DNA from 3 places in the Klebsiella terrigena genome. Region 2 is predicted to be linked to each of the others. Evidence: predicted binding sites of a transcription regulator. Region 2 holds the regulator's gene; each other region holds the start of a gene.
The links. The regulator PurR, encoded in region 2, represses purine synthesis genes. The targets are predictions, from matches to a motif close to CANGCAAACGTTTGCNTG.
Positions count from the first base shown of each region.

Region 1: pyrD (quinone-dependent dihydroorotate dehydrogenase) is a predicted target of PurR. The motif match lies at 3,801-3,818, and genes of this name have one in related genera.
Region 3: purM (phosphoribosylformylglycinamidine cyclo-ligase) is a predicted target of PurR. The motif match lies at 4,398-4,415, and genes of this name have one in related genera.

Region 1 is NZ_CP050508.1:3,737,133-3,745,359, forward strand. Features, by position in the region: gene rlmKL (bifunctional 23S rRNA (guanine(2069)-N(7))-methyltransferase RlmK/23S rRNA (guanine(2445)-N(2))-methyltransferase RlmL) at 1-739, opposite strand, end outside; gene HCK03_RS17630 (YcbX family protein) at 838-1,947, shown strand; gene zapC (cell division protein ZapC) at 1,985-2,527, opposite strand; gene pyrD (quinone-dependent dihydroorotate dehydrogenase) at 2,695-3,705, opposite strand; gene ssuE (NADPH-dependent FMN reductase) at 3,959-4,534, shown strand; gene HCK03_RS17650 (sulfonate ABC transporter substrate-binding protein) at 4,527-5,489, shown strand; gene ssuD (FMNH2-dependent alkanesulfonate monooxygenase) at 5,486-6,631, shown strand; gene ssuC (aliphatic sulfonate ABC transporter permease SsuC) at 6,642-7,433, shown strand; gene ssuB (aliphatic sulfonates ABC transporter ATP-binding protein) at 7,430-8,203, shown strand.
Region 2 is NZ_CP050508.1:2,439,957-2,448,183, reverse strand. Features, by position in the region: gene HCK03_RS11495 (C40 family peptidase) at 1-139, shown strand, start outside; gene sodB (superoxide dismutase [Fe]) at 260-841, shown strand; gene HCK03_RS11485 (MFS transporter) at 881-2,047, opposite strand; gene cydH (cytochrome bd-I oxidase subunit CydH) at 2,211-2,300, opposite strand; gene purR (HTH-type transcriptional repressor PurR) at 2,595-3,620, shown strand; gene punR (DNA-binding transcriptional activator PunR) at 3,637-4,548, opposite strand; gene punC (purine nucleoside transporter PunC) at 4,661-5,845, shown strand; gene cfa (cyclopropane fatty acyl phospholipid synthase) at 6,143-7,291, shown strand; gene HCK03_RS11455 (riboflavin synthase subunit alpha) at 7,475-8,113, opposite strand.
Region 3 is NZ_CP050508.1:1,389,190-1,397,416, reverse strand. Features, by position in the region: gene uraA (uracil permease) at 1-967, opposite strand, end outside; gene upp (uracil phosphoribosyltransferase) at 1,064-1,690, opposite strand; gene HCK03_RS06630 (6-phospho-beta-glucosidase) at 1,873-3,303, opposite strand; gene bglK (beta-glucoside kinase BglK) at 3,314-4,207, opposite strand; gene purM (phosphoribosylformylglycinamidine cyclo-ligase) at 4,472-5,509, shown strand; gene purN (phosphoribosylglycinamide formyltransferase) at 5,506-6,147, shown strand; gene ppk1 (polyphosphate kinase 1) at 6,433-8,227, shown strand, end outside.

The sequences.
Region 1 (8,227 bases), 1.3 Mb from region 2:
CGCGGGTCTGGGCTTCGGTTTTCACTTCTTGCCATACCGCATCATCGTGCTGGAGCCAGCCATTGAAGCCCCAGTGGCCGCGATGCAGGCCCGGTGCGCGATCGGTAGCCAGCATTGCGGCTTCGATCAGCAGGGTACCGGAACCGCACAGCGGATCGAGCAGCGGCGTACCCGGCACCCAGCCGGAACGCATGACGATCGCCGAGGCGAGCGTCTCTTTGATTGGCGCCATACCGGTACCGTCACGGTAGCCGCGCAGATGCAGGCCTTCGCCGCTCAGATCTAACGAGATGTGCGCCGTCTCTTTGTTCAGCCAGACGTTGATCCGCAGATCGGGATTTTCACGATCGACGTTCGGCCGCGGCAGATTTTTGCGCGTAAAGCTGTCGACGATGGCATCTTTTACCTTCAGCGCACCGTACTGGCTGTTACGAATCTCTTCGTTCAGCCCGCTAAAGTGCACGGCAAAAGTGGCGTCAGGGGTGAAAATCTCCGTCCATGGAATGGCCTGTACGCCGAGGTAAAGGTCCAAATCGCTATACACGCTACACTGGCCTAACGGCATCATGATACGTGAGGCCAGCCGGCTCCACATCAGGCTTTGATACAGCAGGCGCGTATCTCCCTGAAAATGGACCCCGCCCTGGACTACCTGGCAGTCCGCTGCGCCAAGTGATTCCAGTTCAGTTTTTAACAGCTCTTCAAGCCCACGAGCCGTACTGGCAAACAGAGAATTCATATCGTCACTTTTACTAAAAGAAAATTGGTGCGCATTATAGCCAATATGCGCCTCATGTCATAAAGTTAAAGGCTTATTTTTAAGCCCAGAGACTCCGCATGAAAACGCTATCGCGACTTTTTATTCATCCCGTCAAATCCATGCGTGGAATTGGCCTGACGCACGCGTTTGCCGATATCAGCGGCCTCGCCTTCGATCGCCTGTTTATGGTGACGGAAACGGATGGCACCTTCATTACCGCCCGCCAGTTTCCGCAAATGGTGAAATTCACCCCCTCTGTGCTGCAGGATGGCGTTCACCTGACCGCGCCTGACGGCAGCAGCGCTATCGTTCGCTTCGCTGATTTTGCGCCTCAGGGCGAGCCTACCGAGGTGTGGGGAAACCATTTCACCGCCCTGGTGGCGCCGTCAACGGTTAACCAATGGCTAAGCGGCTTCTTTAATCGCCAGGTTCAGCTTCGCTGGCTGGGCCCGCAGCTGACCCGCCGCGTGAAGCGCCATGACGCCGTCCCGCTCAGCTTTGCCGACGGTTACCCCTATTTACTCACCAACGAAGCCTCGCTGCGCGATCTGCAGCAGCGCTGTCCGGCCAGCGTCCGTATGGAGCAGTTTCGCCCTAACCTGGTGGTCACCGGCGCCGAGGCGTGGGAGGAGGATAGCTGGAAGGTGATCCGCATTGGCGAAGTGATTTTTGATGTCGCTAAGCCCTGCAGCCGCTGCATTTTTACCACCGTCAGCCCGGAACGCGGGCAAAAGCACCCGTCCGGCGAGCCGCTGGCCACGCTGCAACGCTTCCGCACCGCGGTGGATAATGGCGATGTCGATTTCGGTCAAAACCTGATTGCCCGCAGCAGCGGCGTTATTCGCGTCGGTGACGAAGTCGAGGTGCTGACGCGTGGGCCTGCCAGGGCCTACGGCGCGGGCGAAAGCGATGACGGTGAACCCACCGCAGCCCAGCAGGAAGCGACGGTTGATATTGAGTGGCAGGGGCAGCGCTTTACCGGGAATAACCAGCAGGTTCTGCTGGAACAGCTCGAGCAACAGGGGATCCGCGTGCCCTACTCCTGCCGGGCGGGCATCTGCGGCAGCTGCCGCATTCGGCTTGAAGAGGGGGAAGTCAACCCGCTGAAGAAAAACGCCGTGGCGGCGGATGGCACTATTCTGTGCTGCAGCTGCGTACCGAAGACCGACCTGCGCCTGGCGCCCTGAGGCCTGCAGCGGCTGGCGGGCAAAGAGACTCGCCGGCCTAAACCGCCTCGCCGAGGCTGTAGCTGGAGAGACCCGGCGCGGGCTGCAGCCTGTCGTTCATAATTTTAATCACGTCGCCAAGCTGCATCACTCGTCCGGCCAGGGTTAACCCCGGCTGGGCCAGCAGGCACAGGGCGGCGTTTTCGCCGGGCTCCACCACCAGCAGATTCACCTGCTGCCCGGTATCGCTGAGCCAGGCGCTGGCGGTATCGCCGCCGCTGGGCTGCCAGCTCTCTTCATGGCTGGTGAAATGCCAGCTTTTCGGCATCTGGGGCTTAAGAAAACGAATGGCGACCAGCGCGTTAAGGACTAATTCAGCGCGCTGCTCTTTAGATAATTCTATATCCCGGCATTTTTCTTCGAAGGAAAAATAAAGAGCGGCGTCGTCAACGCAAAATCCGGATGGCGCGAATGCATCGGGCGTGAGCATCCGGCGCGCAAAGCGCGAGCGGAACAACATGCCATTGGCCAAATCGAGCATCATACGATCGTGCTCTTCATCGTAATACCAACGCCAGTTATCGTCAGGTTTAATCCGCATTTTTCCCCCGTCCTCTTTCACTTCTATCTGTAATGCACGGCATACGGCAACAGAATTATTTCCAAAATTAAGAAAAGACTAAAATGTCTAAATAAGCAACAATGAGGGAATATAAAACAACCAGGGCCGGAAATAAAGCCCTGGGGGTGTTTCAGAGGGGGAAAAGATTAGATATTGGTAACAATTTCTTTAATCAGCGGCGGACCTTTAAAAATAAAGCCAGAATAAATCTGAACCAGCGTCGCGCCGGCGGCGATTTTTTCCCGGGCCGCAATCGCAGAGTCAATCCCGCCGACTCCGATAATTGGCAAGCGGCCGTTTAATTCTGTCGCCAGCATGCGGATAATCTCAGTGCTTTTTAATTGCAGAGGACGACCGCTGAGGCCACCGGTTTCATCGCAATATTGCATTCCCTGCACCAGCGATCGATCGAGGGTGGTATTGGTGGCAATCACGCCGTCAATATTATGGCGAACCAGGCTATCGGCCACCTGGATCAATTCCTCAAGGGAAAGATCCGGGGCGATCTTCACGGCCACCGGGACATATTTTTGATGCTTTTGCTGCAGCTCAAGCTGCTTATTTTTAATACCGGAAAGTAAATCATCGAGCGCGTCGCCATATTGTAAAGTACGCAGCCCTGGGGTATTCGGTGAGGAGATATTAATGGCGATATAGCCGGCGTAGGGATAGACTTTTTCCATACAAATCAGGTAATCATCTTTGCCCTGCTCAACCGGGGTATCTTTATTTTTCCCGATATTAATCCCAAGAATACCGTCAAAATGCGCCTTTTTAACGTTCTCGACGAGGTTATCAACGCCGAGATTATTAAAGCCCATACGGTTGATCAAACCTTCTGCCGCCACCAGGCGGAAGATCCTCGGCTTATCGTTACCCGGCTGCGCGCGCGGCGTCACGGTACCAATTTCGATTGAACCAAAACCCATTGCCCCGAGCGCATCGATACACTCGCCGTTTTTATCCAGCCCGGCGGCAAGGCCCAGCGGATTCTTAAACGTGAGCCCCATGCAGGTCACCGGTTTAGACGGCACCTTCTGGCGGATCAGCATTTCAAGCGGCGTTCCCGATACACGGCGTAATTGTTGGAAGGTTACTTCATGAGCGCGCTCAGGATCGAGCTGAAAAAGAGCTTTACGAACGAAGGGGTAGTACATGAACTCTCCTGGATTCCCGGTGTGCAAACCGGGGGCGTATTATGTTCGATCCTCAGCGGAAAGGGAATTGACCTGCGACAAAAAATCGTCCATCCGACGCAAACGTTTACTTTTTCCGCCCTGCTTTATGCAAATTTTGACAAAACAAGGGTGGAAAAATCATTTAGGTAAATAAATCGCCTCTGTCACACTGCCGGTAAATGTTATCAATAATAGATAAATGCGAACATTTGGTTATAAGGAGAGAGAGAACATGCGTGTCATCACACTTGCGGGCAGCCCGCGCTACCCTTCCCGTTCCAGCGCCCTTCTGGAATATGCCAGAGAGACGCTCTCCGCCGCTGATGTTGAAGTCTGCCACTGGCACCTGCAGAATTTTGATCCGGAAGATCTTCTTTATGCGCGTTTCGATAATCCAGCGCTGCAGACTCTTAATGAACAGCTGGCCGGCGCGGATGGCCTGATTATCGCCACCCCGGTCTACAAGGCCTCTTTTTCCGGCGCGCTGAAGACGCTGCTCGACCTGCTGCCAGAACGCGCGCTGGAAGGCAAAATCGTCCTGCCCCTGGCGACCGGCGGCACCATCGCCCATATGCTGGCGGTGGACTATGCCCTGAAGCCGGTTCTTAACGCCCTGAAGGCCCAGGAGATCCTCCACGGCGTGTTTGCCGATGATAGCCAGGTGACTGACTATCAGCACAAGCCGCAGTTTACGCCAAACCTGCAGGGTCGCCTCGACCACGCGCTGGAGACCTTCTGGCAGGCGCTTCATCGCCCAACCAGCCGCGCGCCAGCCCTGAAAGCAACCCGAGGGGTCGAACATGCGTAAACTCCTCGCTCCCCTGGCGCTCGGCGGGCTGCTGATGCTCTCCGCCCTGAGTCACGCGGCGCAGTCCGCACCGGACGCTCTGCGAATCGGCTATCAAAAAGGCAGCGTCAGCATGGTGCTGGCAAAAAGCCACCAGCTGCTGGAACAGCGCTACCCGGGCACCAAAATCTCCTGGGTGGAGTTTCCCGCCGGCCCGCAGATGCTCGAAGCGTTAAACGTCGGCAGCATTGACATTGGCAGCACCGGCGATATTCCGCCTATCTTTGCCCAGGCCGCCGGGGCCGATCTGGTGTACGTCGGCGCCGAACCGCCGAAACCCAAAGCCGAAGTGATTCTGGTGGCGGAAAACAGCCCGATCAAAGAGGTCGCGCAGCTAAAAGGCCGTAAGGTCGCCTTTCAACGCGGCTCCAGCTCCCACAACCTGCTGCTGCGCGCCTTACAGCAGGCGGGCCTGACGTTCAACGATATCCAGCCGATTTATCTTGCTCCCGCCGACGCGCGTGCGGCTTTTCAGCAGGGTAACGTCGACGCGTGGGCCATCTGGGACCCTTACTACTCCGCGGCTCTCCAGCAGGGCGGCGCCCGGGTTCTGAAAGATGGCACCGACCTGAAGCAAACCGGCTCTTTCTATCTCGCTTCACGCCCTTATGCGCAAAAAAACGGCGCCTTTATTGAGGGCGTGCTGCAGACCTTTAGCCAGGCCGATGCGCTGACGCTCAGCCAGCGTGCGCAAAGCATCACCCTGTTAGCCAAAATCATGGGTCTTCCTGAGGCGGTGATAGCCAGCTATCTCGACCATCGCCCGCCGACCACCATTACGCCGGTTAGCGCCGAAACCGCCGCTCGCCAGCAGCAAACCGCCGACCTGTTCTATGAGAACAAGCTGGTCCCGAAAAAAGTCGATATCCGCGCGCGCATCTGGCAGCCCGCGACCCTTCAGGGAGCGAAATCATGAGTCTGAATATGTTCTGGTTTTTACCTACTCACGGTGACGGCCGCTATCTTGGTACCGAGCAAGGCGCGCGTCCGGTTGATTACGGCTATCTGCAGCAGATTGCGCAGACCGCCGATCGCCTCGGATATACCGGCGTCCTGATCCCCACCGGACGCTCATGTGAAGACGCCTGGCTGGTGGCCGCCTCGATGATCCCGGTGACTCAGCGCCTGAAGTTTCTCGTCGCCCTGCGTCCGAGCGTGGTATCGCCAACGGTCGCCGCGCGCCAGGCGGCGACGCTGGATCGGCTCTCCAACGGCCGGGCGCTGTTTAACCTGGTGACCGGGAGCGATCCGCAGGAGCTCGCCGGCGACGGCGTATTCCTCGATCATACCGAGCGCTATGAAGCCTCGGCGGAATTTACCCATATCTGGCGCCGGCTGATGGAGGGCGAAACCGTCACCTTCAACGGCAAGCACCAGCGCGTGCGCGGTGCGAAGCTGATGTTCCCGCCGCTGCAGCAGCCGCGTCCCCCGCTCTACTTCGGCGGATCCTCTGAGGTGGCGCAGGATCTCGCCGCCGAGCAGGTCGATCTCTATCTGACCTGGGGAGAGCCGCCGGCGCAGGTGGCGGAAAAAATCGCCCAGGTGCGCGAAAAGGCTGCCCGTCACGGCCGTAAGGTTCGTTTCGGCATCCGCCTGCACGTCATCGTGCGTGAAACCAACGAAGAGGCCTGGCAGGCGGCGGAGAGCTTAATTTCCCATCTGGATGATGACACCATCGCCCGGGCGCAGGCCGCCTTTGCACAAACCGATTCCGTCGGCCAGCACCGCATGGCCGCGCTGCACAACGGACAGCGCGACAGGCTCGAAATCAGCCCTAATCTGTGGGCCGGCGTCGGGCTGGCGCGCGGCGGCGCCGGAACCGCGCTGGTCGGCGACGCCGCCACGGTTGCCGAGCGCATCAACGAATATGCCGAGCTCGGTATCGATAGCTTCGTGCTTTCCGGCTACCCGCACCTTGAGGAAGCCCTGCGCGTTGGCGAGCTGCTGTTCCCGCTGCTGGACGTCAATATTCCGTCAATCCCGCAGCCGCAGAACCTGCGTCCGCAGGGTGAAGCGGTAGCGAATGAATTTATCCCGCGTAAAGCGGCGCAGAGCTGAGGAGCGACACATGGCTATCGCTGGGCAAAAACTGCTGATCCGCCTTGCCCCCTGGTTTTTACCGGTCGGCACCGTTATCGTCTGGCAGCTCGCCTCTTCGGTGGGCTGGCTCTCCACCCGGATCCTGCCTTCGCCGGAAGGGGTGCTGAAAGCCTTCTGGACGCTCTCCGCCAGCGGCGAGCTTTGGCAACATCTGGCCATCAGCTCGTGGCGCGCGCTGCTTGGCTTCGCTATCGGCGGCTCCATTGGGCTGGCGTTGGGGATGATCAGCGGCCTCTCACGCTGGGGAGAGCGTCTGCTGGACACCTCGATTCAGATGCTGCGCAACGTGCCGCACCTGGCTCTGATACCGCTGGTTATTTTATGGTTCGGCATCGACGAGAGCGCCAAGATTTTTCTCGTCGCGCTGGGCACCATGTTCCCAATCTATATCAACACCTGGCACGGTATCCGCAACATTGACCGCGGGCTGGTCGAGATGGCGCGCAGCTACGGCTTATCCGGCTTTGCGCTATTTCGTCACGTGATTCTTCCCGGAGCCCTGCCGTCAATCATGGTCGGTATCCGCTTCGCGCTCGGCCTGATGTGGCTAACGCTGATCGTCGCCGAGACCATCTCGGCAAACGCCGGCATCGGCTACCTGGCGATGAACGCGCGCGAGTTTCTGCAAACCGACGTGGTGGTCGTGGCCATCATTCTCTACGCCATTCTGGGCAAACTGGCCGACTTCAGCGCGCAGCTGCTGGAACGCGTCTGGCTGCGCTGGAATCCGGCCTATCATCTTCAGGAGGCTAACGCATGACTACCGCCCGTCTGAACCCAGGGATCCCGCTGTTGCTTAACGGCGTGACCAAACGCTACGGCGAAAACACCATTCTTAACGCGCTAGATTTACATATTCCCACCGGGCAGTTCGTCGCGGTGGTCGGGCGCAGCGGCGGCGGTAAAAGTACCCTGCTGCGCCTGCTTGCCGGACTGGAGAAACCCAACGCCGGCGAGCTGCTGGCGGGATCCACGCCGCTGGCGCAAATCCAGGACGATACCCGCATGATGTTTCAGGATTCGCGCCTGCTGCCGTGGAAAACGGTGATCGATAACGTCGGTCTCGGGCTTAAAGGCTCGTGGCGTGAGGCGGCCCTGCAGGCGTTGGCCAGCGTCGGCCTCGAAAACCGCGCCAACGAGTGGCCGGCGGCGCTTTCCGGCGGACAAAAGCAGCGCGTGGCGCTGGCCCGGGCGCTGATTCATCGCCCCGGCCTGCTGCTGCTCGACGAGCCTCTCGGCGCCCTGGACGCACTCACCCGCCTAGAGATGCAGGATTTAATCGTCTCGCTCTGGCAGGAACATGGCTTCACCGTCCTGCTGGTGACTCACGATGTGAGCGAAGCGGTGGCGATGGCCGATCGGGTGCTGTTGATTGAAGAGGGCAAGATTGGGCTGGACGTTACGGTGGATATTCCGCGCCCGCGGCATACCGGTTCGGCGCGGCTGGCGGAGCTGGAGGCTGAGGTTCTCAACCGGGTAATGAAGCGCGGCAGGCACGAAGCCTCCCCGCGCCTGTTTAGTCATGGCTAAACAACTCCCGAAGCGCGGCACCGA
Region 2 (8,227 bases):
CGTTTACGTCGGCAACGGCAAATTTATCCAGTCGCCGCGTACCGGACGCGATATTCAGATTACCTCGTTAAGCGAAGATTACTGGGTTCGCCACTACGTTGGCGCCCGCCGCGTGATGACGCCTAAAACGATCCGCTGATGCCCCCCTGCCGCGCCTGCGGCAGGTTAACTCTCTCTTTTGCCACATCTTTTAATTTGCTACTATCTCCCTGTGCACTACATGGTTATTGCACGCATTAATATAATAAGGAGAGTAGCAATGTCGTTCGAATTACCTGCATTACCATATGCGAAAGACGCCCTGGCGCCGCACATTTCCGCTGAAACCCTGGAATACCACTACGGTAAGCATCACCAGGCCTACGTCACTAACCTCAACAACCTGATCAAGGGCACCGCTTTTGAAGGCCAGTCTTTGGAAGAGATCGTTCGTTCTTCCGAAGGCGGCGTCTTTAACAACGCGGCCCAGGTCTGGAACCACACGTTCTACTGGAACTGCCTGGCGCCGAATGCCGGCGGTGAGCCGGAAGGCGAACTGGCGGCAGCCATCGCTAAATCCTTCGGCAGCTTCGCTGATTTTAAAGCGCAGTTCACCGATGCGGCGGCGAAAAACTTCGGCGCAGGCTGGACGTGGCTGGTCAAAAATGCCGACGGCAGCCTGGCAATTGTCTCCACCAGCAACGCCGGCACGCCGCTTACCGGCAGCGCTAAACCGCTGCTGACCGTGGATGTCTGGGAACATGCTTATTACATTGACTACCGTAACGCCCGTCCGAACTATCTGGAGCACTTCTGGGCGCTGGTAAACTGGAAGTTTGTCGCGGCTAATCTGGCGGCATAAAACTGCACCGCAGAAGGGGAAACCCTTCTGCGGTGATTATTAGCGGCTGGCAAAGGCCTCTTGCGGCCGTCCGCGACCGCTGAACAGCACCAGCATCAGCGCCACGCCGGCGATGATTGCCCCCATTACCGGAACAAATGCGTAGCCCAGCCCGCCGGAAATTACCGCCCCACCGGCCGCCGCGCCCAGCGCATTGCCAAGGTTAAACGCCCCGATATTCACCGAAGAAGAGAGCCCCGGCGCTTCGTGAGCCACGCGCATCACGCGCATCTGCAGCGGCGGCACCACGGCGAACGTCGCCGCGCCCCACACCACCATGCTGATGGCCGCGCCGACCTGCGACTGCGCCAGCAGCGGGATCGCCAGCATGATAACCATCAGCAGCAGTAAAAAGCCCTTCAGCGTGCCGGAAACCGAGCGGTCGGCAAATTTTCCGCCAAGATAGTTGCCCAGAGAGAAGCCGACGCCAATCAGCACCAGCATTGCGGTGACGAACAGCGGCGAAGCGTGGGTAATGGTATGCAGCACCGGCGAAATATAGGTATAGAGGGTGAACATCGCCCCGGCCCCGAGCACGGTGGTCAGCAGCGCGGAAAGCACCTGCGGCCGCATCAATACCGCCAGCTCCTCCTTCACGTTTGGCCGCTCCCCTGCGCTGCCTTTTGGCAGCGAGAACCACAGGCTGACCATCGCCACCAGGCCAAGGCCCGCCGTGGCGAGGAAGGACATGCGCCAGCCGATGGTTTCACCGAGCCAGGTCGCCGCCGGGACGCCGCCAATGTTGGCGATGGTCAGCCCCATAAACATGGTGGCTACCGCGCTGGCCTGCTTGTGCTTAGGAACCACGCTCGCAGCCACTACCGACCCGAGGCCGAAGAAGGCGCCGTGGTTCAGGCTGGTAATAATGCGCGAGAGCAGCAGCGTGGTGTAATCCGGCGCCATTGACGAGAGGACGTTGCCAAGGGTAAAAATAGCCATCAGGAAAATCAGCGCGCTGCGGCGCGCGCGGTGCGACAGCAGCAGCGTCATCAGCGGCGCCCCGACCATCACACCGATGGCATAAGCGCTGATCAGCATCCCCGCAGCGGGAATGGACACATCCACGCCTCTGGCGATAACCGGCAGTAATCCCATCGGGGAAAATTCGGTCGTACCGATACCAAACGCCCCAATGGCCAGCGCTAACAGGGGAAAGTTGATCTTCATGCAATGACTCCAGCAGACCGTCCTCAGCGACGGTATCTCATCAGAAGCGAAAAGCATGACATCAATCACAGAAAAACAAAAGTAAACGAAATGGCAAAAGATTTTTGCGAATTTGATAATAATGCGCGGAGATAGGGGGAAAGGAGCCTCTCCCCCGAAAAAATTAGTGCAGTACGGCGGTCAGCGCTGCGGCCACGATCAGGCCCAGAACAATAATCGTCGTGGTCAGCGAAAACTTTAAATCTGTATCCATCAATTTTCCCCCTGATTATCCCCACAAGAAAAGTGAGCCTGCTCATTTTTGCACAATATTGTATAAAAATCTTCTGAGATTTAGGGTGATGCACATTTTTACTCTTCCCCTTTGCCGCAAGATCGGACAAAATCCCACGCTAATTTGAAAGCGTATCGGCCATTGACCCCTTCCTGTCGTTCTGTGTCGTTTCCCGACGTGATGCAATGTTGAACATTGTACTCAGGGTGTGTATAGGCAAACGTTTCCGTATCGATAATCAGACGATCAGGTCAAGGTCTGGAGAGAGAAGTAATGGCAACAATTAAAGATGTAGCGAAGCGCGCAAACGTTTCCACTACAACAGTTTCACATGTAATTAACAAAACCCGCTTTGTCGCTGAAGAGACGCGCAACGCGGTATGGGCTGCCATCAAAGAGCTGCACTACTCTCCGAGTGCGGTGGCGCGCAGCCTGAAGGTTAATCACACCAAATCGATCGGTCTGCTGGCCACCAGCAGCGAAGCGGCCTATTTCGCCGAGATTATCGAGTCCGTTGAGAAGAGCTGCTTCCAGAAGGGCTACACCTTGATTCTCGGCAACGCCTGGAACGATCCGGAAAAGCAGCAGGCCTACCTGTCAATGATGGCGCAAAAGCGCGTCGACGGCCTGCTGGTGATGTGCTCCGAATATCCGCAGTCGGTGCTCTCCATGCTCGAAGAGTACCGCAACATCCCGATGGTGGTGATGGACTGGGGTGAGTCCAAGGCCGACTTTACCGATTCGGTTATCGATAACGCCTTTGAAGGCGGCTATATGGCCGGTCGTTACCTCGTTGAGCGCGGCCACCGTGAAATCGGCGTGATCCCGGGTCCGCTGGAGCGCAACACCGGCGCCGGGCGTCTGGCCGGTTTTATGAAAGCGATGGAAGAAGCGCAGATTAACGTCCCGGAAAGCTGGGTGGTTCAGGGCGACTTCGAGCCGGAGTCCGGCTACCGCGCGATGCAGCAGATCCTCAGCCAGCAGCATCGTCCGACCGCCATCTTCTGCGGCGGCGACATCATGGCGATGGGAGCGATTTGCGCCGCCGACGAAATGGGCCTGCGCGTTCCGCAGGATATTTCGCTGATTGGCTATGACAACGTGCGCAACGCCCGCTACTTTAGCCCGGCGCTGACCACCATTCATCAGCCAAAGGACTCTCTCGGCGAAGCCGCCTTCAATATGCTGATGGACCGCATCGTCAACAAGCGCGAAGAGTCGCAGTCTATCGAAGTTCACCCGCGGCTGGTCGAGCGCCGCTCGGTGATCGACGGCCCGTTCGTCGACTACCGCCGCTAATCCTGCCGGGCGTCGGCTATTCCGGCGCCCGCAGCCACTCCCGATTTAACGTTTCGCTGTCGCCAAGGTAGTCCAGCAGCCATGAGAGCGCCGGTGAGATATCGCTCTGCTGCCAGGTCAGGCAGCAGGCGGCGTCCGGGAACGGATTTTCCAGCGCCAGCGCCGTCCACTCACCGCTGTCGATCCACGGGCGGGCGAAGTGCGACGGCACCATGCCGATGCAGAGCCCGGCCGACAGGCAGGTTGCCGAGGCATCCCAGTCCGGCACCACCACCCTCTTCTGATTATCCAGCAGCCACGTCGTGCGCTTCGGCAGCGATCGGGAAGTATCTTCCCTGACCAGCGACGGCCAGTTGCGCAACGTGTCATCGCTCAGCGGGCCGTTCATTTTCGCCAGCGGATGGTGGCTGGCGACGACGCAGTGCCAGCTCAGCATGCCCATATCGCGAAAGGCGTAGCGTCCGCCGACCGGAATCGAGCGGGTCGCGCCGATGGCCAGCTCCACGCGGCCGTCGGCCAGCGCGTCCCAGACGCCGTTAAACACCTCCTGGAAAACAATCAGCTCGACGTCCGGAAAGTGGCGATAAAAATCGACAATCATCTGCCGCATCCGCGCCGGCTTCACGATATCGTCAACCGCGATCGAGAGCTGCCCGCGCCAGCCGTTGGCGATCTGCTGACACTGGCGGCGGGTGATCTGCATTTTTTTGATAACAGAACGCCCTTCCTGTAAAAACCACACCCCGGCGGGGGTGAGCTCAACGTCGCGGTGGCGACGTTCAAAGAGCGGAACGGCCAGCCACTCTTCGAGCTGACGCACGGTGTAGCTGACCGCCGAGGGTACACGATGCAGCTCCTGAGCCGCTGCGCTAAAGCTGCCGTTGCGCGCAACCGCATCAACCACTTCAAGGGAGTATTCTGACCACATATTCTGCCTGCAAATTTTTTGAACGCATGTAACAAATATTAGCGTTTCACAAGCCAGAATGCACTCCCTACACTCTGCGGCATCTTACCTGCATCAGAAGAAAGAGAACTTTATGCAACAACCTGGGAAAGGATTTTTGGTTTGGCTGGCGGGCCTCAGCGTGCTCGGCTTCCTCGCAACCGATATGTATCTGCCGGCGTTTTCGGCTATCCAACAGGATCTGAATACTTCAGCGGCCTCGGTCAGCGCCAGCCTGAGCGTGTTTCTCGCCGGTTTCGCCCTTGGCCAGCTGTTCTGGGGCCCGGTATCCGATCGCTATGGGCGCAAGCCGGTGCTGCTCAGCGGCCTGGCGATCTTCGCCGTCGGCTGCCTTGGCATGCTGTGGGTCGATGACGCGACCCTGATGCTGGCGCTGCGATTTGTGCAGGCCATCGGCGTCTGCGCAGCGGCGGTCACCTGGCAGGCGATGGTCACCGACTATTATCCTGCCCAGCGCACCAACCGCATATTCGCCACCATCATGCCGCTGGTGGGCCTCTCCCCGGCCCTGGCGCCGCTGCTCGGCAGCTGGCTTCTCGCCCATTTCGACTGGCAGGCTATCTTCGCGACCCTGTTTATCGTCGCTCTGCTGCTGATGCTGCCTGCATTACGCCTCAAGCCGGTGAGCAAGCCCGATAGCAGCACGCAGAAAAAACTCACCTTCCTGGCGCTGCTGCGCTCGCGCGAATACAGCGGCAACGTGCTGATCTACGCCGCCTGCTCCGCCAGCTTTTTCGCCTGGCTGACCGGTTCGCCGTTTATTCTGCACGACATGGGCTACGGGCCAACCGCCATCGGCCTGAGCTACGTACCGCAGACTATCGCCTTTTTAATCGGCGGATACGGCTGTCGTGCCGCGCTGCAGAAATGGCAGGGACAGCAGCTGCTGCCGTGGCTGCTGGTCGTTTTTGCCATCAGCGTTGCCGCCACCTGGCTGGTGGGCCTGCAGCAGGATGTCTCCATCGTCGCGCTGATGGCCCCCTTCTGCGTGATGGCTATCGTTAACGGCGCCATTTACCCGATTGTCGTCGCCCAGGCGCTGCGGCCGTTCCCTCAGGCGACGGGTCGCGCCGCCGCGCTGCAGAATACCCTGCAGCTCGGACTGTGCTTCCTGACCAGCCTGCTGGTGTCGACGCTGATCGCCACTCCGCTGCTCACCACCACCAGCGTGATGCTGGCCTCCATCGTGCTGGCCGGACTGGGATATGCGATGCAGCTGCGGAGCGCCCGTCTCAGCACCCAGTCGTCACATGCATAGAATGGTTTCAGTGATGTTAAGGTCCAGTAATTAGCCTGCTAATATGTTTTTATTGAAAGCCTTAAAATAGGGGCCTATACTGGATCCCGTATCACATAAATAGAAAGTTTATCGATATTAACGGGGGCAGGACGCCTCCCGTTTCACCATGGAAGGCCTTTCGGCAAGGGTTATCTCCCTTCCTCTGTTCTACGTCGGATAGCAGCTTCACGGATTTTCCGTGAGATTTCTCACAATGCCAAAAAAAGCGTCTACGCTGTTTTAAGGTTCTGATCACTTGGGCGTGATGGAGAAGCTATGAGTTCATCGTGTATAGAAGAAGTAAGTGTACCAAATGACGACTGGTACCGAATTACAGCTGAGTTGCTCGGTCGTGCGGGTATTGAAATTAATGGCCCCGCTCCCTCCGATCTACGGATAAAAAACCCCCTCTTTTTTAAGCGCGTGCTGCAGGAAGGGTCTCTGGGGTTAGGTGAAAGTTATATGGACGGCTGGTGGGACTGCGAGCGTCTGGATATTTTCTTCCACAAGGTGCTGCGCGCCGGGCTGGAAAACCAGCTTCCCCGCCATCTCAAAGATACGCTGCGTATTGCTGCTGCTCGTCTGTTCAATCTGCAAAGTAAAAAACGTTCCTGGATTGTCGGCAAAGAGCATTACGATCTCGGCAACGACCTCTTTAGTCAGATGCTCGACCCCTATATGCAATACTCCTGCGCTTACTGGAAAGAGGCGCAATCTCTGGAAGAGGCTCAGCAGGCTAAATTAGATCTCATTTGCCGTAAGCTGCAGCTGGAGCCGGGGATGCGGGTGCTGGATATTGGCTGCGGCTGGGGCGGTCTGGCCTATTACATGGCAAAAAATTATCACGTTAGCGTGGTTGGCGTTACCATTTCTGCCGAACAGCAAAAAATGGCCCAGCAGCGGTGTGAGGGATTAGACGTCACTATCCTGTTACAGGACTATCGCGACTTACATGATAGTTTTGATCGTATTGTTTCCGTCGGTATGTTCGAGCACGTGGGGCCGAAAAACTACGCCACCTATTTCGATGTCGTCAACCGGAATATGAAAGCGGACGGTCTTTTTTTACTGCACACCATCGGTTCAAACAAAACGGACCTCAGCGTCGATCCGTGGATCAATAAATATATCTTCCCTAACGGCTGCCTGCCGTCGGTACGCCATATTGCAAAAGCCAGCGAAACGCATTTCGTGATGGAAGACTGGCACAATATAGGCGCCGATTACGATACCACGCTGATGGCCTGGTACGAGCGGTTCCTCGCCAGCTGGCCGGATATTGCCGATAACTACACCGAGCGTTTCAAGCGCATGTTTAGCTATTATCTGAACGCCTGCGCCGGTGCCTTTCGCGCGCGCGATATTCAGCTGTGGCAGGTGGTGTTTTCTCGCGGTGCCGAGAGCGGCCTGCGCGTGGCGCGCTAGATCCTGACCTGCACTCAACATGCCTGCCGGTGTCATCACCGACAGGCATTTTTTTTCCCCATCCCGTCGTTGTTTCCGCAACAGCGGGCGTTCAGCGATGAGAAATGGTGCTGCTGAAATCGGCGAGCCGCAGGCTGCGGCCGGGAGCTAAACGGCAGCCCCATCGTAGCGAGCAGCCCGCGACTATGACTCTTGCGTCACCTTTTGGACGGCTTCTTTCGCGGCCAGCACCCGCTCAACGGTATCGACCACCGCCTGCGTCTGTGGATCAATCTCGATATTGACCCGATCCCCCAGCTTTTTCACTCCCAGCGTGGTGCGCAGCAGCGTTTCCGGGATCAGGTGCACGCAGAAGCGCGTTGGCGTGACTTCGCCAACCGTCAGGCTAATGCCGTCAACGCCGATAAAGCCTTTATACAGAATGTACTTCATCAGCGCCGGGTCCTGGACCTTGAACCAGATCTGGCGGTTATTTTCCGAGGTCAGGATCTTAACCACCTCCGCGGTGGTCATAATATGGCCGGACATCAGATGGCCGCCAATTTCATCGCTGAACTTTGCCGCGCGCTCAACGTTGACCACGTCCCCCTGACGCACGGCGCCGAGGTTGGTGATACGCAGGGTTTCTTTCATCAGGTCAAAACTGATGCGCGCGCCGTCGATCTCGGTGACGGTCAGACAGCAGCCGTTATGTGCGACCGACGCACCGGTTTCCAGTCCGTCGAGCATGTGCTCAGGCAGTTCCACCACGTGGGTACGAAAATTGGGCTTCTCATCGATGGACACCACTTTAGCGGTCCCCTGCACAATGCCAGTAAACATGCTTTGCTCCTCCAGGAATGGCTCACAATATATTAATCGGCAACAATAACAGGTGGTAAATAAGGTTGCCAGCACGCATCGTGCCCTACCATTTTTTCACTGGCTTAATGGCTA
Region 3 (8,227 bases), 1.1 Mb from region 2:
CCAGCTTGCCGACGCAGGAGAGCAGAATGGCGATAATCGCCGCCCCGCCGATAACCCAGGTACTGTAGACGCGGGTAATCGCCATCACGCCGATGTTTTCACCGTAGGTGGTGTTGGGCGTCGAGCCAAAGAAGCCGGAGATCATCGTCGACAGGCCGTTGGCAAACATCGAGCGGTGCAGGCCGGGATCGCGAATCAGATCCTTTTTAACAATATTCGCCGTCACCACCAGGTGCCCGACGTGTTCGGCAATCACCACCAGCGCGGCAGGCAGGATGGTGAAAATCGCAAACCACTCAAAGCGCGGGGTGTAGAAGGTCGGCAGCGCAAACCAGTGCGCCTCGACGATAGGAGTGGTATCGACAACGCCCATCACAAAGGAGAGCGCGTAGCCCACCAGCACGCCGATAAGAATCGGGATGATGGCGAGGAAACCGCGGAACAGCACCGAGCCAAACACCGTCACTCCCAGCGTCACCATTGAGATAATAATGGTTTTGCTATCGGGCGACTGCCCGTCAGCGGGCAGCAGGCCGGCCATATTCGCCGCGACGCCGGCCAGCTCAAGGCCGATAACCGCGACGATAGCCCCCATGGCCGCCGGCGGGAACATCACGTCCAGCCAGCCGGTGCCGGCCTTTTTAACAATAAAGGAGACGATGCAGAACAGCACGCCGCACATAATAAAGCCGCCCAGCGCGACCTCGTAGCCCAGCGGCAGCAGCAGCAGAACCGGGGAGATAAACGCAAAGCTCGACCCCAGATAGGCCGGGATTTTGCCCTTACAGATAAACAGGTACAGCAGCGTGCCGATACCGTTAAACAGCAGCACGGTAGCCGGGTTGATGTGAAACAGGACTGGCACCAACACCGTTGCGCCAAACATAGCGAACAGATGTTGCAAACTTAGCGGGATTGTCTGTAAAAGCGGCGGTCTTTCACTCACCCCGATTGCGCGGCGCGTCATAGTGTTTTCCTCTGAGTGTCGTTTATTAGTTGCTGTTGGCGTGTTTTATTCAAAAAAAAGCCGACTCTTAAAGTCGGCTTCTTATTAATGCTGCAATTATTTGGTACCAAAAATCTTATCGCCGGCGTCGCCGAGCCCGGGAATAATATATCCGTGCTCGTTGAGGCCCTGGTCAATGGACGCGGTGTACATCTCGACGTCCGGGTGCGCTTTCTCCAGCGCGGCAATCCCTTCCGGAGCGGCAACCAGTACCAGCACCTTGATGCTTGAGCAGCCCGCTTTTTTCAGCAGGTCGATAGTGGCGATCATCGAACCGCCGGTTGCCAGCATCGGGTCAACCACCAGCGCCATACGTTCGTCGATATTGGAGACCAGCTTCTGGAAGTAAGGCACCGGCTCGAGGGTTTCTTCATCACGGTAGATGCCAACGACGCTGATGCGCGCGCTCGGGACGTGTTCCAGAACGCCTTCCATCATGCCGAGGCCGGCGCGCAGAATAGGCACGACGGTAATTTTCTTACCTTTGATCTGCTCAACTTCAACCGGGCCATTCCAGCCTTCGATGGTGACCCTTTCGGTCGCCAAGTCGGCGGTGGCTTCATAAGTTAGTAAGCTACCAACCTCTGAGGCGAGTTCACGGAAGCGTTTGGTGCTGATGTCGTGCTCGCGCATCAGGCCCAGCTTGTGTTTGACGAGTGGGTGTTTCACTTCCACAATCTTCATTCTCTTTCTCCTCTGAGGGGCAGCCACAAAAAAAATCGCGGGATTATACCGCTTTTTCCCATTTGCGCCATAGCCGATATGTTTGACCGGGATCAACCAAAATGCTTTGCGCTGCCTGAGCCAGTATAAATCAAAATAAAAAAAACCCGCGCAGGCGGGGTTTCACGGGGCTTCCAGGCGGTTTAGAGTATTTCGCCGTTACTGCCGATAACCTGCTGATACCACGCAAAAGATTTCTTGCGGCTGCGGGCCAGGGTGCCGTTACCTTCGTTGTCTTTATCGACGTAGATAAAGCCGTAACGCTTTTTCATCTCGCCGGTTCCGGCAGAGACCAGGTCGATACAGCCCCACGGGGTGTAGCCCATCAGGTCAACGCCGTCTTCCACCACCGCTTTTTTCATTTCGGCGATATGGGCGGAGAGATAATCAATGCGGTACTGGTCGTCTACCGTGCCGTCAGCTTCGCGCACGTCGATAGCGCCAAGGCCGTTTTCAACAATAAACAGCGGCAGCTGGTAATGATCCCAGAACCAGTTCAGGGAGTAGCGCAGCCCAACCGGGTCAATCTGCCAGCCCCAGTCCGATTTCTGCACGTACGGGTTGGAGACCAGGCTTTTCGTCTCGTCATAATCCAGCTGCGGATTATCTTCGGTGGCCTTGGTGGCGAACGACATATAGTAGCTGAAGCCAATATAGTCGACGCAGCCTTCGCTTAACGCCACGCGATCTTCTTCGGTGATATCCAGCGCAAAGCCGCGGCGCTCAAAGTAGTTGAGCAGGTGCTGAGGGTACTTACCGCGCACGTGAACGTCGGTGAACCAGTAGCGGCGGTGCATGGCGTTCATCGCCATCATCATATCGTTCGGCGCGCAGGAGAGCGGGTAAATGGGGCACATCGCAATCATGCAGCCGACCTGCAGCGCCGGGTTAATCTCCCGCGCGGCTTTCACCGCCAGGGCGCTGGCAACCAGCTCGTAGTGCGCGGCCTGATACATCACCGGCTCGCGATCCTCACCCGGCAGGAACTTCAGCCCCGAGTTGGTGAACGGCGCAAAGTCTTCGTGGAAGTTTGCCTGGTTGTTGATCTCGTTAAAGGTCATCCAGTACTTCACTTTATGCTGATAGCGCTTAAACACCACCTGCGCAAAGCGCACGAAGAAATCAATCAGCTTACGGTTACGCCAGCCGCCGTATTCGCTCACCAGGTGATAAGGCATCTCGAAGTGGGAGAGCGTAATAACCGGCTCAATCCCGTGCTTCAGGCACTCGTCGAACAGATCGTCATAGAACTGCAGCCCGGCTTCATTCGGCTCCTGCTCGTCGCCCAGCGGGAAAATGCGCGTCCAGGCAATAGAGGTACGAAAGCATTTGAAGCCCATTTCCGCAAACAGCTGAATGTCATCTTTATAACGATGATAAAAATCAATCGCCTCATGGTTAGGGTAATTTTTACCCGCCACTACGCCGTCGGTAATTTCACGCGCCACGCCGTGGGCGCCTGCGGTCATCACGTCGGCAACGCTCGCGCCCTTGCCGCCCTCCTGCCAACCACCTTCCAGCTGATGCGCCGCAACCGCGCCGCCCCACAGAAAACCTTCTTTAAATCCAGACATGTTCTCTTCCTTATGAGCGATCGCCCGTCGGCGACCGGTATTGCTGATTGAAATGGTAAACGGCGCCAATTAGCCCGGCGTCGTTGCCGTGGCTAACGGTGTCGATATAGTCTGCAATGCCAAACCAGGCCAGATGTTCACGCAGCAGCGTCAAAAAGCCCGGCCGTTCCACGATGCCGCCGCCGATGAGGATAGTCTGCGGATCGAACACGTTGACGAGGTTATAAAGGCCGGTGCCAAGGCCGTTAAAGAATTCGGCCACCAGCCGATGACAGGTCGCATCGCCCCTGTCGTAGCGATCGAATATCTCTTCCCCGGTCACCTCTTCCAGCGTTTTGCCGAAATGCTCGGCGTAGCGCTGGCGTAAGACGCGCAGGGTACAGTTCTCATTCATTGAGTAGCGACGAACGTTGCGGGCGCCCGGGCGCTGGGTCTGCATATAGCCAAATTCGCCGGCGCGAAAGCTTGCGCCGTGCACCAGCCGGTCATTACAGAAGATAGCCCCGCCGATCCCGGTGCCAATCGTCAGAACCAGAAAATCACTTATATTGGCGGCTTTGCCCTGCCAGCGCTCGGCCAGCAGCACGCAGTTAGCGTCGTTTTCAATGGCGACGGGAAGTCGGGTCCGTTGTTCAAGCCAGGTTTTGATAGCGAAATTATCGAATCTGCGGATAGCGCCGCCCATTTCGATATAGCCGGTGTGCGGATTAACGTAGCCGGGCGCGCTGATCGCCACCCCTTCACACTCCGGGTGCGCGGCGATCCACGCCAGCATGGCCTGCAAAATTTGCTCGCCGTCGCTGTCGCGAATCGGCTGCTTTCCCTTCTCCAGCAGCTCGCCGGTGCTGGTCATAGTGCCCATTTTTAGTGCCGTGCCACCAATATCAAATGCGGCAATTATCATCCTGTCCACTCTCCTGAATCCCCTCGGTACCGTCGTTTGGTTCGCTTAAACAAAAAAAGAAACCGGTTTCAGTGGCATGATGGTCATTCTGGCGCGCCGAGGCAAGCACAAGAATGTACCCGGTTTCATTTTCGTGAACAGTATCAAATTTGTCCATCTCGCCGCCGATTAACGCCGACTGTAAAGCAGGCTCGCAAACGTTTGCTATCCCTGTTAGAATTGCGCCGATTTTTCTTGCTACCGCAAATGTGTGGAGACTTCGCAGTGACCGATAAAACCTCTCTCAGCTATAAAGATGCCGGCGTAGATATTGATGCAGGCAACGCGCTCGTCGACCGTATTAAGGGTGTGGTGAAGAAAACCCGCCGCCCTGAAGTGATGGGTGGACTGGGCGGATTCGGCGCACTGTGCGCATTGCCGCAGAAATACCGCGAACCGGTACTGGTATCCGGCACTGACGGCGTCGGCACCAAGCTGCGTCTGGCAATGGACCTCAAGCGTCACGACACTATCGGTATCGACCTGGTAGCCATGTGCGTCAACGACCTCGTGGTTCAGGGCGCTGAGCCGCTCTTCTTCCTCGACTACTATGCGACCGGCAAACTGGACGTCGATACGGCGGCCAGCGTTATCAGCGGCATCGCCGAAGGCTGCCTGCAGTCAGGCTGCGCGCTGGTTGGCGGCGAAACCGCAGAAATGCCCGGCATGTACCATGGCGATGATTATGACGTCGCGGGCTTCTGCGTCGGGGTTGTAGAAAAATCAGAAATTATCGACGGCAGCAAAGTTGCCGACGGCGACGTGCTGGTCGCACTGGGCTCCAGCGGCCCGCACTCCAACGGCTACTCGCTGGTGCGTAAAATTATTGAAGTCAGCGGCGTCGACCCGCAGACCACCGACCTGAACGGTGCGTCACTGGCCGACCATCTGCTGGCGCCGACCCGCATCTACGTAAAATCGGTGCTGGACCTGATCGCAAACGTTGAAGTTCACGCTATTGCGCACCTGACCGGCGGCGGCTTCTGGGAAAATATCCCGCGCGTTCTGCCGGATAACACCCAGGCGGTGATCGACGAGTCCTCCTGGCAGTGGCCGGAAGTCTTCAAATGGCTGCAAACTGCCGGCAACGTCAGCAGCCATGAAATGTATCGGACCTTCAACTGCGGCGTCGGCATGGTCATCGCGCTGCCGCCGGAAGCCGTCGATAGCGCCCTCGCTCTGCTGAACGAAAAAGGTGAAAACGCGTGGAAAATAGGCTATATCAAAGCCTCTGATTCCGAACAGCGTGTGGTCATTGAATGAAAAACATCGTGGTGCTGATTTCCGGTAGCGGCAGTAACCTGCAGGCAATGATTGACGCCTGCGCGCGGAAACAGATCGGCGGCACCCTGCGAGCGGTATTTAGCAACAAGGCCGATGCTTTCGGCCTTGAACGCGCGCGTGAGGCCGGTATCCCGACCCATGCGCTCACCGCCAGCCAGTTCGCCAACCGCGAAGCGTTCGATCGCGAGCTGATGCACGAGATCGACGCCTACGCGCCGGATGTGGTGGTGCTTGCGGGCTACATGCGCATTCTTAGCCCGGCGTTTGTTGCCCACTATCAGGGGCGGCTGCTGAATATCCACCCTTCCCTGCTGCCTAAATATCCCGGACTCCATACCCATCGCCAGGTACTGGAAAACGGCGATGAGGAGCACGGCACTTCGGTGCATTTCGTCACCGATGAGCTGGACGGCGGCCCGGTTATTCTGCAGGCCAAAGTTCCGGTTTTCGCCGGCGATAGCGAAGATGACGTTACCGCTCGCGTGCAGGCTCAGGAACACGCCATTTACCCGCTCGTCGTCAGCTGGTTTGTCGACGGTCGTCTGCGCATGGAGGGCGGTCAGGCCTGGCTTGACGATGCGCCTCTGCCGCCGCAGGGGTATGCGGCAGAAGAGTAATAGATAGCGCCTCTCACATCCGTCAGAGGCGTTTTTTTTGCCACCGCAGTCACCGCTCATCTGCGCCAGAACCCCGGGCGACGGATGCCTTTTTGCGCCCGACGCGCGGCAGCAAGCATCAGAATCAGCGTTTTTTGCACACAGAACGAGCAAAGGAAAGCGACCGTCTTTTCTTCGCAGCGCGTTGAAAGAAAACTGTCATACTTCTTTGACATAGTTGGACATTCAATGGCAAAGCTCGCCATAATGAAAAAGCAACATCAATCAACCGGAGTGTGAGTTGTAATGGGCCAGGAAAAGCTATACATCGAGAAAGAACTCAGCTGGTTATCCTTTAACGAACGCGTACTTCAGGAAGCGGCGGATAAGAGCAACCCGCTGATTGAGCGCATGCGTTTTTTGGGCATTTACTCCAACAACCTCGATGAATTTTATAAAGTGCGCTTCGCTGAACTTAAGCGCCGCATCATCATCAGTGAAGAGCAAGGTAGTACCGCCCATTCTCGCCACTTATTAGGTAAAATCCAGGCCCGGGTGCTGAAGGCCGACCAGGAGTTTGACAGCCTCTACAATGAGCTGCTGCTGGAGATGGCGCGAAATCAGATCTTCCTGATTAACGAACGCCAGCTGTCGGTCAACCAGCAGTCCTGGCTGCGCAACTACTTTAAGCAGTATCTGCGCCAGCACATCACCCCTATTTTGATTAACCGCGAAACGGACCTGATCCAGTTTTTGAAAGATGATTACACCTATCTGGCGGTGGAAATCATTCGCGGCGACACCATTAACTACGCCCTGCTGGAAATTCCGTCAGATAAAGTTCCGCGCTTTGTTAACCTGCCGCCGGAAGCCCCGCGCCGCCGCAAGCCAATGATCCTGCTCGATAACATTCTGCGCTACTGCCTGGATGATATCTTTAAAGGCTTCTTCGATTACGATGCGCTGAACGCCTACTCGATGAAAATGACCCGTGATGCCGAGTACGATCTGGTGCACGAGATGGAATCGAGCCTGATGGAGCTGATGTCCTCCAGCCTGAAACAGCGCCTCACCGCCGAGCCGGTGCGCTTTGTTTATCAGCGCGACATGCCGGACACCATGGTTGAAATGCTGCGGGCCATGTTCTCGATTTCACGCTATGACTCGATGCTGCCGGGCGGCCGTTACCACAACTTTAAAGACTTTATCGGCTTCCCGAACGTCGGCAAAGCCAACCTGGTCAACAAGCCGCTGCCGCGCCTGCGCCACACGTGGTTTGATAAGTTCCGCAACGGTTTCGACGCCATTCGCGAACGCGACGTGCTGCTCTACTACCCGTACCACACTTTTGAGCACGTGCTGGAACTGCTGCGCCAGGCCTCCTTCGACCCCAGCGTGCTGGCGATCAAAATCAATATTTACCGCGTCGCCAAAGACTCGCGGATCATTGAGTCCATGATCCACGCCGCCCACAACGGTAAAAAAGTCACCGTGGTGGTCGAGCTGCAGGCGCGCTTTGACGAAGAGGCCAACATTCATTGGGCGAAGCGCCTGACTGAGGCCGGCGTGCACGTTATCTTCTCCGCACCTGGGCTGAAGATCCACGCCAAGCTGTTCCTGATTTCGCGTAAAGAGGGCGACGAGGTTGTGCGCTACGCCCATATCGGCACCGGTAACTTCAACGAAAAAACCGCGCGCCTGTATACCGACTACTCCCTGATCACCGCGGATGCGCGAATTACCAATGAAGTTCGTCGCGTGTTCAACTTTATCGAAAATCCGTACCGTCCGGTTAGCTTTGACTATCTGCTGGTGTCGCCGCAGAACTCGCGCCGCCTGCTGTATGAGATGATCGATCGCGAAATTGCTAACGCCCAGAACGGCCAGCCTTCCGGGATCACCCTTAAGCTGAACAACCTGGTCGATAAGGGCCTGGTTGACCGCCTCTACGCGGCCTCCAGCTCCGGCGTTCCCGTTAACCTGTTAATCCGCGGTATGTGCTCCCTGATACCGGGGCTTGAAGGGATTAGCGACAACATTCGCGTTACCAGCATCGTTGACCGCTTCCTGGAGCACGACCGCGTCTATGTCTTTGAAAACG